Regions from separate parts of the Shewanella sp. 0m-6 genome, predicted to be linked through region 1. Evidence: riboswitches for the same ligand, from Rfam matches in the RefSeq annotation. Region 1 holds a riboswitch; the other holds the start of a gene.
The links. A riboswitch is a leader RNA that binds a small molecule or an ion and turns the genes downstream of it on or off. The one in region 1 is predicted to bind thiamine pyrophosphate.
Positions count from the first base shown of each region.

Region 2: linked by a shared signal. The riboswitch ahead of thiC (phosphomethylpyrimidine synthase ThiC) and the one ahead of ACVBJC_RS16385 (TonB-dependent receptor) in region 1 are both predicted to bind thiamine pyrophosphate.

Region 1 covers NZ_JBRIMD010000025.1:19,651-27,092, forward strand. Annotated here, with positions in the region: gene ACVBJC_RS16360 (helix-turn-helix domain-containing protein) at 1-120, opposite strand, end outside; gene hinT (purine nucleoside phosphoramidase) at 315-671, shown strand; gene ACVBJC_RS16370 (PaaI family thioesterase) at 668-1,171, shown strand; gene ACVBJC_RS16375 (PaaI family thioesterase) at 1,164-1,649, shown strand; gene ACVBJC_RS16380 (YcfL family protein) at 1,896-2,285, shown strand; TPP riboswitch at 2,474-2,604, shown strand; gene ACVBJC_RS16385 (TonB-dependent receptor) at 2,657-4,795, shown strand; gene ACVBJC_RS16390 (hypothetical protein) at 4,953-5,213, shown strand; gene pnuC (nicotinamide riboside transporter PnuC) at 5,346-6,008, shown strand; gene ACVBJC_RS16400 (phosphotransferase) at 6,009-7,064, shown strand; gene ACVBJC_RS16405 (DUF6279 family lipoprotein) at 7,274-7,442, shown strand, end outside.
Region 2 covers NZ_JBRIMD010000005.1:218,027-225,468, reverse strand. Annotated here, with positions in the region: gene thiS (sulfur carrier protein ThiS) at 1-29, opposite strand, end outside; gene ACVBJC_RS06080 (HesA/MoeB/ThiF family protein) at 177-977, opposite strand; gene thiE (thiamine phosphate synthase) at 991-2,604, opposite strand; gene thiC (phosphomethylpyrimidine synthase ThiC) at 2,607-4,595, opposite strand; TPP riboswitch at 4,741-4,839, opposite strand; gene ACVBJC_RS06065 (hypothetical protein) at 5,194-6,021, opposite strand; gene trhA (PAQR family membrane homeostasis protein TrhA) at 6,301-7,008, shown strand; gene ACVBJC_RS06055 (DTW domain-containing protein) at 7,084-7,442, opposite strand, start outside.

The sequences.
Region 1 (7,442 bases):
TGCAGCACGGGAGTACCCGGCTCGCTTATGAACATCAGACATATTAAGTGCAATCATGCCTTTTTCTTGTACTAATTCAGTTGCGGCATCTAAGAGTGCGGTTTCTTTTTCCGTAAGCATTGTCTAATTCCTGCATATTTTTTTTCATTAGAAATCCTAAACAGCGTAAAGTCAACCACATTGTATATACATCTGTTTAATGCAGGTGCAAGTCAACACGATCCAATCATGTGATTTACTTCAGAAATCGTCCATCGCCTTGTCAATATTTTCGCGTATACTATGGCTAATAATTTCCTTTTGAGGGCAGACAAGTGGCCGAAGAAACCATATTTAGCAAAATTATTCGACGTGAAATTCCTGCAGATATCTTATATCAAGACGATCTTGTGACAGCCTTTAGAGATATCACGCCCAAAGCACCTACACATGTGTTAATTATTCCAAATCATCTGATCCCAACAACTAATGACATTAAGGCATCAGACGAAAAAGCATTAGGCCGTATGATGTCTGTGGCTGCTAAGTTGGCTCAAGAAGCGGGGATAGCTGAAGATGGCTACCGTTTAATCATGAACTGTAATCAGCATGGTGGCCAAGAGGTTTTTCACATTCATATGCATTTAGTGGGTGGCCATCCACTAGGCCCGATGTTGAGCCCGAGTGAATGAGTTCAAGCAGTCAGAGCTACTCGCTAACCGATATGGCGAGCCGATTTGTCGCGCAGCTAACTCAATGCCGTAAGCTTAAATTAAAAGTGCTAGAAGGTAGCGGAAAGCATGTTTTACTGGAGCTGCCTTACGATACACAGCTTGTTGGTTACCCTGACACGGGGGTGATCCATGGTGGTGTGATCACAACATTGATGGATACTGCAAGTGGTTGCGCGGTGGTGTGTTCAATTTTTGATAAACACCGCTTGCTTGAGATCTCTCCGACTCTCGATTTGCGTGTCGATTATATGAAGCCAGCAGCGCCGCACAAACCTGTTTACGGTTTTGCCCAGTGTTATAAATTGTCTTCAAGTGTTGCCTTTACCCGCGCTATTGCTTACCAAGATTCAATAGATGATCCCATCGCTCATGCGGTAGGCTCGTTTATGCGTATCAGCCCTGAGATGGTTGGTGAAGAGTTTAGGCAGGCATTGATGGGAGGTGCTGAATATGAATGATGAATCGTACTTTTCTATTGAACCATCGTTGGACGACAGTGCTAAGCTTGACGTTAAGGGCATCGTAAAAAAGGCCACAGAGCTAAATGACTTTGGCCATCTCTTGGAGCATGTTCCTTACGCAAAATTTATCGGAATGGCGGTAGACAGATTTGGTGATGAACTGGTTTTCAAGCTGCCAGCAAAAGATGACAACATAGGTAATCCTATCTTGCCTGCGCTACATGGCGGCGTGATTGCAGGATTTATGGAGATGTCGGCAATAGTACAATTGATGGTGTTTATGCAAACGACAAAAGTACCTAAAGTTGTTGATTTTTCAATTGATTATTTAAGGGCTGGTTACCATAAAGATAGCTTCGCCGAGTGTAAAATCACGCGCCAAGGCCGCCGAGTGGCCAATGTAAGCATTAATTGTTGGCAGACAAACCGTAAGCATTTAATTGCAACTGCAAGAGCGCACTTTTTGATTGATTAGTCGAGCTGGCTAACTTTAGTTTATTTAAGTTACGCCTATTAGCTTATGCTTAAACTCAAGCTTATTAACTCAAGCTTATTAACTCAAGCTTATTAACTCAAGCTTATTAACTCAAGCTTATTAAGTTAGGCTTATTAACTTACGTTTATTCGCTTAGGCTAATAATCGGGCATGTTAATTTAACTTGCTACTTAACTCATGGTTTGTATCAATAGCGTATGTGTTGCAGCTAAGAAGGGGATAGAGATGAAAAAGGTTTTATTGGGACTATTTACCGCATTGGTTTTCACTGCATGTGCTCCACATACTGCCGGTGTGATGGCGGGGTTAAATGGGGATGCTAGGATTGATAACAATAGCTTTGCTAAAGAGGTACAAGTAACCAATATCATGGCTCGCCCTGAAGGCGGATTCTTACGTGGTACGGGAACCATTGTCAGTCAGGTATCAACCGATTTAAGGTTGCAATATAAGTTCACCTGGTTTGATTTAAACGGAATGACAATTGACGATGAAGGCGTAAGCTGGAAATCGGTAAAGCTACACGGTAAACAGCACCTGCAAGTTAGCGCTGTGGCTCCTAATGCCACCGCAACTCGTTTTGAGCTATACGTGAGAAAAGCCTTTTCAAATTAGCCTGTCGACACTCTTGGTTAATATTGGTTAGTTAAAGTGGTAAGTTTAAGTTGTTGGCTAAAGCCTAGCGTAAACCAAGTTTATATCGCACCTGTTAAAAAAACGTCAGCTAAGCTGACGTTTTTTCATGCAAAAAGTACCTGTTTTTAAAGAAGTCTGTCATCGAGTTGTAAATTTCATGTATAATCGCGCTCGCCAAGGGGTGTTAAAGTCTATAAACCGAAAGTCGGATTTATCTGCTTTGACTGAGATGTTGAAAAACGAACCCTTTGAACCTGATCCGGCTAATACCGGCGTAGGAATGGGCCACAATTCATTTCCCGATCGCTTCTTTACTGATGCCGGATCTCAAAATTTTACTTTGAGGTCCTATGTTAAATCTAAAATCTTATTCGCCAATAGCACTTGCGGTTATTGCAGCCATCTCATCTACAAACGCCTTTGCTAATGGCGATGCATCCACCACTCACGATGATATCGAAGTCATGGTGGTGACCTCTGACTTTCGTGGTTCAGCATTAGAAACAATGCCCTCCAGCGTTACCATTATTGATCAGCAACAAATTGAAGATGAAGGTGCCCAACACTTTGAAGATATCTTAAATACGGTTGCCAATTTAAATTGGTCTGGTGGTAGCTCTAGACCTAAATATTTCCAGATCCGTGGTGTGGGCGAGCAAGAAGAATACCAGGGCGCACCTAACTCTTCGGTGGGGTTTGTTGTAGACGATATCGACCTATCTGGTTTAGGCATGGTCTCAAGCATGTATGATCTACAACAAGTAGAAGTGCTACGTGGGCCACAAGGAACTCGCTATGGCGCAAATGCCTTAGCAGGTCTAATTTATCTCAAGAGTAACGACCCTACCGATGTGTTTGAACATGGCGCAGAAGTCTCTCTTGGCGATGATAATCTACAGACTTTCAGTGGTTTCAGCTCAGGTCCTATTACAGACTCAGGTAATTTACTTTATCGTGTTTCGTTACAGCAGCATCAACAAGATGGCTATCGTGACAACCTCTACCTTGGCCGAAGTGACACCAATAATCGTGATGAGTTTACAGGCCGCGGTAAGTTACGCTGGTATGCAACCGAAGATCTAGAAATCGATTTAACTTTCCTGCACGCGAACTACGACAATGGTTATGATGCATGGACACTGGATAATAATGGTTTTGACACATTAACCGATGCTCCGGGTGTCGATAAGCAACGTACAACAGGCTCGTCACTTAAGTTCACCTATACTGGCGCCGAGAATTTTGATCTCACTTCATTAACCTCGTTGGCGCAATCAGATACGCGCCATAACTACGACGGTGACTGGGCAAACCCTGACTACTGGGAAAGTCGAGATTGCGGTGGTATTCCATGTGAGTACGAGTATAACTGGGACAAAAAAGGCGAGAGAAAAACGCTAACCCAGGAGTTTAGATTATCGTCCACAGAATCTGGACGTATTTTTTCAGATAGTACCGATTGGCTGATTGGCGTGTATGCCATGGACTTACAAGAAGATAACGACACGGTTGATACTTATAACCAGTTATCAGCCGAGTATGAAGCACAAAATTATGCATTATTTGGTCAGTTAGATTCAGACTTAGGTGCAACTTATGCATTATCTGTAGGTTTACGGGTTGAGCGTCGAGAAAGTGATTACAGTGATTCGGCAGGCGACAGTTTCGGCCCAAGCGAAACTATGTGGGGCGGACATATCGCATTAAGCAAGGCGTTAAGCGAAAACCATGAGTCCTATATCCGTGTGGCGCGTGGCTACAAAGCGGGTGGCTTTAACATGTCGCTGCCAGTTGAGTTAGCAGACAAAAAAGAGTACGACACCGAAATCCTTTATAACTATGAATTGGGTTTAAAATCGACTTGGTTTGACGGTCAGGCGAGCACCAACCTTGCTGTGTTTTATATGGATAGACAAGATCAGCAAGTTGCAGCATCACAGCAGTCAACAGTTCCGGGTGAAGAGGGTAACTTTATTTTATTTACCGAGAATGCAGGTAGTTCACACAACTACGGTGCGGAACTCGAAGGTAATTGGTATGCAACAGACAACTTGAACTTATACGGTAGCCTAGGCTGGTTAGAAACGGCTTATGGCGATTATCAATATGAAGATAAATATGGTGCTGTGGTCGATCTTTCAGGCCGAGAACTCGCCCATTCACCTAACTATACCTTTAGCATAGGTGCGACTTATCGCAGTGATAATGGTTGGTTTGCCAACGTCAACGCTAGCGGAAAGAGTGATTTCTACTACTCTGACAGTAATGAGTCAAAGTCTGATCCTTATCAAATTTTTAACGCCAAAGTGGGTTATGAAGCCGACATCTGGTCTGTGTATCTGTGGGGACGTAATCTACTTGACGAACAATATGGCGTTCGTGGTTTCTACTTCGGTAATGAACCAGATTTAGATTGGGCTGATAAGCAATATATACGCTATGGCGATCCACGCCAACTAGGTATGACATTTAACCTTAAGTTCTTGTAAGTAAGAGATCATCACGCGTGTAATTACAAGTGTGATTCAAGATTTTTAAAGCATAAGTGAAGAGTGATTAATGGTTAAGTTAATCACCCATTTACTGAATACCGATTTACTTAATATAGTCAAATTGAGCCACCATAGGGTGGCTGAGGTCAATACAATGAAATTAACAGCAGAAATTAGTTGCTACCCGCTTCAAGATAACTATTTAGACCCGATTAAATGGTTTATTGCGCGAGTGGATTCTTACGACAACATACAGCGAGTGACGAATGCAATGGCAACTCAGGTGGTTGGTGAGTATGGCGATGTGATGTCTATGCTTGCGGTTGAGATGCAAGCCGCTCATGAAAAATTTGGTAAAGCCGTATTCGTTTGTAAGTTTATTGGTGGCGAACTCAATTTAAGTCATAGCGAATAATTTTATTTAGATGAGGTGGTCTAGAGATAGGGAATGTCTTTTGGCCACTGTTGAGCTTAACAATATCTGACGATTATTTAGGGCAAGAACTTCTTGTGCTAAGTATCTTGTGTTAAATACAGGGCACCATTTATGTCTGAGTTTTGGCTAGCGTTAGTCAATAGTTTTACTGCCGCTTTTAGTGAAGCAGAAGCGTTGACGGGCTGGGAGGCTGTAGCGGTCTTACTGGCTTTGGCCTACCTTATTTTTGCGATGAAAGGTAGCATTTGGTGTTGGGCGGCAGCGTTTATCAGTACCGCGATTTATACCGTATTGTTTTGGAAAGTGTCGTTGTTGATGGAGTCCGTGCTTAATATTTACTATATGGCGATGGCTGTTTATGGCTATTGGATGTGGACTCGAGGCGGTAAAAAGCATGATGGGGTGAACATTGTTTCATGGCAGCTGAGCACGCATTTGAAATTAATAGGGCTCACGAGCTTGATTGCTGTTTTAATCGGTCATTTCATGGCAACTCAAACTCAAGCCGCTTTCCCCTATTTAGATGCTGCGACGACCTGTTTTGCGGTTATGACCACTTACTTGGTGGCAAAAAAAGTCCTAGAAAACTGGATTTATTGGTTTGTTATTGATGCGGTTTCTATTTATCTCTATGTCAGTAAAGGCTTGATGTTAACCGCCATTTTGTTTGTACTTTACCTTGGGATGGTTGTATTTGGCTACTACATGTGGCGCAATAAAATGTACGTGCAGCAAACCACGCAAGAGATTGACTTAGCGGCAGGAACCGCCTAAATGGCTCAAGGTTTAACTCAAATTCTGGCGCCTTATCTTGCGCAGTCAGGGCTGACAAATGTCAGCCTGATAGCCCCTTTGACGCAAGGCTTAAGCAATCAAAACTATTACATTCGTGGCTTACATCAGAGTAAGTCCACTGAATCTGAGTGGGTACTAAGAGTCAATAGTTGGGCGAGCTCTCAGATCTGTAATCGAGAGGACGAAGTGTTAAATTGGCAACTTGCAAGTAAGGTTCAGCTTGCACCACAAATTGTCTATGTCAGCCCCGATAAAACATTTTATTTAAGTGAGTTCTTTGCCCAGAATGAGCAAGATTGCTGGAATGACTTAATGAGTGCCAATGGGGCTCACCCAATTAGTACCACTCATAATATCTGGCCAAAAGCCGAGCAAAAGCTGCTTGAATTATTAAACGGATTAAAGCAATTGCCTCGGCCCAGTAATGTGATGACAGTTGATACACAGTGGCAGAGATACTTGGCGCGATTAACCGAAATGAACAAGCAGTTATCTCGGCTACAGGGCTCACCTAATGATGATAGATGTGCAGAGCAGGCGCTATTGATTCGTTGGCAGCAGCTTTATCAACGGCTTTTGGCTAAGTCGCATCAGATTGATACAATGCTTGATAGCCTCGGTGCTTGTGTGACTCAGCTTCAGTTTAGCCACCGAGATCTGAACCCCTATAATATTTTGCTGGTTGAAGATAAGCTTAAATGCATCGATTTTGAATATGCCTGTAGCTCACACCCTTTATGCGATCTTGCAGCCGTGATTGCCAGCCATTCTCTGTCATCAGAGCAGCGCCATTGGCTGATTGACAACTACTTAGTTGCTCACCCGAACCTAAATAACAAAGCAAGAAATGCCGTCACTGCCGCCGTCGATCTGTATTGGGTGTTTGCAGTGTGCTGGGCACTACAAATGGCATTTGATTGCTTAGTAAAAGAGGGCGAAATTACAAAGTTAGCTGATGGCGAGGGAGCCCATTTAGTCGAAGATTACTTGGACAGTGCTCAGCAATATAATGAGTTAATTGCCTGCTGTACCTAGTGGATGTTGTACTTAGTGCCAGCTAAGCTAATTTATCAGTAATAATGATGGCGGGCGCTTACATTTTTCCCTGCTTCTTAATTACCCCACACATGTTGTAACCGAGCGAATTCCTGCCGATGTTCTATGCTAGGTTAAAGACGCTAATGACTGAATATTCATATGGTGATTAAAGATAAGCCCAAACAGTTGGAACAATAGGGGAAGCAATGAGAAAAGCTGGCTTATGGATGTTACTCCTTATCTCTCTTGTGGGTTGCTCGACTAAGATGGGCTACTATTTTTTAGATTGGGCCATAGAGTGGAAACTTGCAGAATATGTCTCGTTAAACACACAGCAACAAGCCCAATTTGAATCTGCACTTAATCAGTTTTTAA
Region 2 (7,442 bases), on a different contig from region 1:
TGTTCATCATTATTATTAACTTGCTGCATAAAATTGCTCCACAGATTAGCCCCTCGCTGTACAAAATTGAGCTCGAGGCTAATCATTCTCGGTTAATACTTTCCGGTTAAGACTTATCGCCTAATACTTCCCAATTAAAACTTCCCGATTAAGATTTCTCGGCTAATACTCAACGGTTAATAATTGACGGTTTTAATACGGCATACTGAACAGTCTTTATTGCGTGGAACCGTCGCTTCTCGCCAGCTAAATTGGTTACCATCGAAACGAAATAACTTACCGACGGTCTCTCTACAACCTAATAACTGTTGCAGTGCAATCAAAGCTTGCATCGATGCCAGTACGCCTACCATAGGTCCTAATACCCCCACGGTTTGACAGCTTTGACTAACTTGCATATCTGCAGGGAATAGACAGTGATAACAACCAGATTGTGGGCTATATTGCTGGTCTATATGCAATAATTGTCCTTGAAAGTGTGCTGCCGAAGCTGACACCAAAGGCAACTCATGACTCATTGCAAACCCATTAATCAATTGGCGGGTATCAAAGTTGTCACTGCAATCAAGTAATAGATCATATTGGTCAACATCTGTGTTAAGCACTTGCTTGATATTGTTTTTCATCAAGTGTTCAGTAACGGCCTTTAACTTGACGTGAGTGTATGCTTGGCCAAGCTTTTGCTGTGCCACTCGCGCTTTTTTATACCCAATATCGCTGACCGTAAATATCAGCTGCCGTGGAAGGTTTGATAACTCAACCTCATCACCATCCACCAGCGTTATGCGGCCAACGCCTGCAGCGGCTAGGTACTGAGCAGCTAAATTACCTAACCCTCCAATACCGATTACGGCAACATGCGCATTAGCCAGTGAGACCTGTCCAGCCTCACCCACTTCGGGTAGTAGGACCTGCCGTGAATATTGCAGAAAGTCGCTATCGCTTAACGCGTTGCATACCCCTTTGGTCATTGTCATTTTGATATTCCCGTCATACCGACTCATGCCATGCTTGGGTTAACGTGTTAAATGCGGACGCTGGATCTTCTGCTTCAGTCAAAGCCCGTACAACAGCAATATCATCTACGCCAGTCGCCTTAACACTTTCAAGCCTTGAGGCATCTATCCCCCCAATCGCGACGATGGGTAGCTCCCCCTTCATCAATGACACGTACCTTGCAAGCTTTGCTAGCCCCTGCGGTGTAGAGGGCATCACCTTGGTCGATGTAGCAAATATATGACCAAAAGCGATATAGGACGGGCTGTGCTGCTTAGCGAGCAAAATCTCAAAATAACTATGGCTAGACAAACCAAGTGCCATATTCGCCTCAGCTAACTGCTTAAGATCACAGTCCATTAAGTCTTCCTGACCCAGGTGCACACCGTACGCTTGATGCTTTATCGCCAGTAACCAATGATCATTAATAAACACTCGCGCCTGGTAATCACGCCCCAGCGCAATGGCTTGAATTATCTGCTGCTCCAAAGATTGAGACTTCAATGCAAGCTCTTTGGGATCTTTTAGCCGAAGTTGTATAGTTCTCGCTCCAGCTTTTAACAGCGTTTCGAGTAAAACCACATCTGCTACAACCGGGTACACGCCCAAAGCTGCATTAATCTTTTTAAAACCATTGAGCTCGCCTTCTCTAGTTAGCTCATTATTAGCCAATGAACAGGGTAAGTGGTCTTGCTCGGTGACTTGTTTGATATAAGGGAATAAGTTGATCTCCCTTGGCCACGCCGTTCTTTTTAGGCAGCCGGGGCCTTTCCCCGGTTGATAACTCAAACGCAGGCCTGCACTAACATAGGCTTTAGCCACTACAACGGCATCATTAAGCACAAAACCATGAGCCATCACAGCAGCGATAGCTGATGATAAGGTGCAGCCAGTACCATGATTATTACCGCTGATTTCTCTTATGCTCGATAACCAAAAGCCTTGCCACTGATGCTGCTTGGATATGCCATCTACATCCCGACAAATCAGTAAGTCATTAGCCTGCTGTTGACACCAACTTGGGCCTTTATCTCCGCCTTTTGCCAGCACTGATGTTGCAAGCATATCAGCAAGCGTTTTAGCCGCTACGATACATGCGTCAATATCATCGAGTGTGTGCCCCGCTAGCACCTCAAGCTCAGCGTTATTGGGAGTGACTAAATTTAGCAGCCCTTTGAAAGGACTAAAGTCTAGCCTGGCATTATTTGCCAGTTGATCACCACAAGTCGCTACCATCACGGGATCTAAGATAACAGGAACCTTAATACCGACTTTAAGCCAACTCGCTTGTTGAGTGCTAAGCCATGACGCTAACGCAGTAATTTGTGACTGGTCTGCCAGTAAACCGATTTTAATCGCAGCTGGCGGCAGGTCTGCTAGCAAAGTATCAAGCTGAGAGCGTAACATTTGCGCGGATACCGCCTCCACCAACGACACCGTCACCGAGCTTTGCGCTGTCACAGCAGTGATAACGCTGCACGCATGGGCATCGAGATCTGACATGGTTGCCAGATCCGCTTGAATACCCGCGCCGCCTCCGCTATCTGAACCCGCAATCGTCCACACTATCGGACGCTTGTCAGGCCAACTATGGGGAGCATTTTTCATGACTAATCCTCTAGCACCACATCACGCTTTTTTTCAGCGGCTTCATGGTAGAGTTCCGCCCCCTTGGCTTTAAACTCAGCCGACATCTGTGCCATGCCCTGCTCACGAACAACAGTCGTTTCACTCACTGTGTATGATTGATATTCAGCATCCGATTTAATATCGATGCTGCTAACCTGTTGTTCACGCTCTTGAGCGGCGGCATAATCACGGACTTCTTGAGTGATCTTCATCGAACAGAATTTTGGGCCACACATGGAGCAAAAGTGTGCCACTTTGGCAGACTCTTGAGGTAAAGATTCATCATGATAAGCACGCGCTGTATCAGGATCTAAACCAAGGTTATATTGATCTTCCCAGCGAAACTCAAAACGTGCTTTTGATAAAGCATTGTCACGAATTTGCGCGCCAGGGTGTCCCTTTGCAACATCGCCAGCATGAGCTGCAATTTTGTAGGTAATAAGTCCTTGTTTCACATCTTCTTTATTCGGCAAGCCTAAATGCTCTTTTGGCGTGACATAACACAACATGGCGCAGCCATACCAAGCGATCATTGCCGCACCAATACCTGAAGTGAAGTGATCGTAACCCGGCGCGATATCTGTTGTTTGCGGGCCTAACGTATAAAATGGCGCTTCATCACACAGCTCAAGCTGTTTATCCATATTCTCTTTGATGAGATTCATTGGAATATGACCTGGTCCCTCGATAATGGTTTGCACATCATATTCCCACGCAATTTTCACCAGCTCGCCTAAGGTTTCTAATTCCGAAAACTGCGCTTCATCGTTTGCATCGGCAATAGATCCCGGACGCATACCGTCCCCCAGCGACAGTGATACATCGTATGCGGCGCAGATCTCACAGATCTCACGAAAATGTTCATAAAGGAAATTTTCTTTATGGTGTGACAAGCACCATTTGGCCATGATTGAACCGCCACGCGACACGATGCCCGTTAAACGTTTTGCCGTCATTGGTACATAACGCAGTAACACACCAGCATGAATAGTGAAGTAGTCTACGCCTTGTTCGGCTTGTTCGATCAAGGTATCGCGAAAGGTTGCCCAATTTAGATCTTCTGCAACGCCGTTTACTTTTTCAAGCGCTTGATAAATTGGTACCGTACCAATTGGCACTGGTGAGTTACGAATAATCCATTCACGGGTTTCATGAATATAACGTCCCGTCGACAAGTCCATCACGGTGTCAGCGCCCCAACGCGTCGACCAAACAAGCTTTTCAACTTCCTCTTCGATTGACGATGTCACCGCAGAGTTACCAATATTGGCGTTAACTTTAACCAAAAAATTACGCCCAATAATCATAGGCTCAGCTTCTGGGTGGTTGATATTTAAAGGGATGATAGCTCGGCCACGGGCAATTTCTTGTCTAACAAATTCAGCGGTTATCGGCTCGCCAATCACTGCGCCAAAACTTTCCCCCTTATCTTTTTGCGTTAAGATAGGGTCTCGTACTTCTACCTGTGCCATGTTTTCACGAATGGCAATGTACTCCATTTCAGGCGTGATAATGCCCTGCCTTGCATAGTGTAACTGCGTCACACATTTACCTATTTTGGCACGACGAGGTGGTAATAATGACTCAAATCGAAGGTGGTCTAAGCCGTCATCAGCTAAGCGCTGCTGAGTAAAGCCAGAGCTGACACCTGCAAGTTGCTCGGTATCATCGCGCTCTTCTATCCAATGCTCGCGGAACTTTTCTAACCCTTTACGCACATCGATTTTTGCATCAGGATCAGAATACGCACCTGCGCAGTCGTAGACTTTTAGTGGAGGGTTGGCTTCAAATATAGGATTGGCTTCAGAGCCGCTAATTAGGGTATCAGCTTGGTGTATTTGGCGCATACCCACTTTTAGATCTGTTCGACTACCTTGTAGGTAAATTTTTTCAGAATTTGGGTGCTGTAGCGGCTTTAAGTTATCAATAAACTGTTGAGCTTGAGCTCGGGTTTCGCGGCGTTTTGACATTAGCAAACTCACTTTATAAAAAGAAATGAAGTTGCTTGTCAGGAGAAATGAGAATGTGAAAAGTTGAACGGATAGTAAGGCAATAAACGCCAGCTACACGTAACCTTCGAAACATTGCTTAAGCATGTCTTAAACAGACATTTTTGCAATGATTTCGCTTGTTTCCTTCGCAGGTTCTAGCCTGATCAGGTTCAACGGATCCCGAATTAACGGTCTCAGCCATATGGCACTCCGACAAGATGAACTGGCAGTATAGTCCTATCGACTTGTGACATACAAGTGCTTAAGTAGATATTAGACCACAATAAACAAGCAAAAAATTAGAACCATAACCAACTGTTATATATGAGTTTTAACTTGTAAAATGGGTGGTTCCGTTAAAATAGATGAATTTTTATCAACTAAAACTTATCCCTTTTTACTTATCATTCGCTTATCTAGTCGTGCGGAAATCGCATCATTGATCGCTTTTTTTATCTTGTCTCCACCACAATTAAATGGGTAACCCAGGTTTTCTGCAAAGGGGTTAATTTGCGTTGGCACTTGGACAATGCGATAGCACGTATCACCTTGCCTGACGATGCGATTCGGATCTAATCTATGGTTGGTTGGTTGTGAGCACCTTGCTGTACTCATCAACTTGAGGGAAAACTAACTCTTGCATGTCGCCATCCATCTTACTCAAGGAACGCTTTTTAGTATATTGATCAGCCTTGTCTATAATGAGTTCATCGAGTTTGCTGGCTCGTTGCTTGGCCAAGTAAGACTGCGTAAACAGGCTTGAGCTTGATGCTAAATTTTGACTACTATTTTGACCTGAACTTGAATTCGCATTTTGAGTAGGAATTAAGTTTAACTTTTCATACTGACTATTCTCACTGCGAGCTATCGTGCCCTTTGTGTTACTCGCCTTTTTTATTGTCAGCTTTGTTATAGTGCCCTTTGTCATAGCCTGCTTTGTTATAGTACCTTTCGTTATAGCGTCCTTTGTTTTACTGACCTTAATTGACCCGTTGTTAGTTTCACGCTCTTGCCACACTTTCTCTTGTAGTTCTTTCTCTTGCGAAGTAGCAGCAACAATCTCTGGATTTACGACAGGTTTTACTGTGACTTCACTTTTCACTTCAAGCTCAATATCCGTTTTTATTACTTGCTCAATAACTTTTTGATCTGTGACTTTTGGCTCAGTGACGTTTTGAGGAACTTGATACAGGTATGATTGAATTTTAGCGCCGGACACATTTTTAGTTACCAGTGCTGTGCCTGTCCATAATTGGTTTATCGCAACGATAGCCACAAGGTGTAATAGTATGACACTGGAGATAATGAGCAAGCCGTTGAATCGAACTTGGCGTTGCTGTTGCTTACTTTTTTCTGCGTTAACGATTTGCTCGCGTTTGGCCTCCCACTTCTGCGTCGCTCTCAATTGGCTCTTGTGCTTAATTAGACACTCTTCCTATAGTGATAACAGCTCTCAGCTTAAATAAGTTCACATTAGTTATTTATGCTAGGCTGAGGAGCCCATTGAATATCGCACACTAAACACAGGAGCATCCAAGAGATACTGATTTCAAGAGTGTCAGTCCAGAGTTGTCAGTTTAAGAACTGCCAATTTAAGCGTACACGTGTTCGCTTAAACTGTAGCTTTTACAATCTAAAATGTTACACTGACCACAATTATGGTAATCCAGAAGTCATTTATATAATGCCAGTAGAACATGCGACAGCTCCAGATAATCAAGGTTCTAAGCCAACGAATAAGCCAACAAGTAAACAAATAACCTCTGCTAATTATTGTGCTAATGAAGAGCTAGCCAATAGCCTCAGTCATGGTATTGGCGTACTTGCAGGGATCGTGGGGCTGATTTTATGTCTGCTTAAAGGCTATGATCACCTCAGTTTTATTCAGTTAACCGGCGTGGTCGTATACTGCTGTAGTATTATTTTACTGTTTCTTTGTTCAACCCTTTACCACTATGCAACTTCGCCTCTAGTAAAACATAAGTTAAAAATTGCCGATCACTGCGCCATCTATCTGTTAATTGCCGGAACCTATACGCCGCTGATATTGATTACGCTGGCGAGCAGCGACGCCAATTGGGTATTAATTGCCATTTGGTCACTTGCCATTGGCGGTATTTTGTTTAAAACCCTATTTATTGGCCGCTTTAAAGTGTTTAGCTTAGTCTTGTATTTAGTGATGGGTTGGCTATGTGTGACGGTGATGCAAGAGCTAATCGCCAACATGTCAGATTTAGGTTTCAATTTATTGATAAGCGGTGGGCTCTTTTATAGCTTAGGTGTCATTTTCTACGTCGCTAAACGCATCCCCTTCAATCATGCTATTTGGCACTTGTTTGTTTTAGGTGGCGCGGTATCTCACTTCTTATGTATTTACTTAACCGTGATTTAACTCGCTAATATCGATAACTTTAAGCTTTACTTCACTCGATACAACAAAGGCGCTTATAGCGCCTTTTTTTATGAGTTAATCATCTACTGATAACTGGCAAAAATCGATAAACCTTTCGGTTAACAACTGAGCCTCATCAGTCATTTCGGCTTGTTTAAATAGCTCAATAATACATTCGAGTGTGCACAAACCTCCCTCAACCTGATTGCGCCTGAGATTAAACTGTGAGTCTGGCGTATCGCTTAAAGAGAAAGTGTTAGCTGTTTTTAGATAAGGGCTTTGGCGCAGCATTTTACGGGCTTCTTGCCAAGTCGCATCTAAAATCACTACTGTTTCTGGCCACTTTAGTACTTTATCTGTGTTTCGAGATGCTCGGCATTGAGAAGCACTGCTTTCAACAGCTGTGTTTACCGAGCCTTCATCTTGAGACAGAG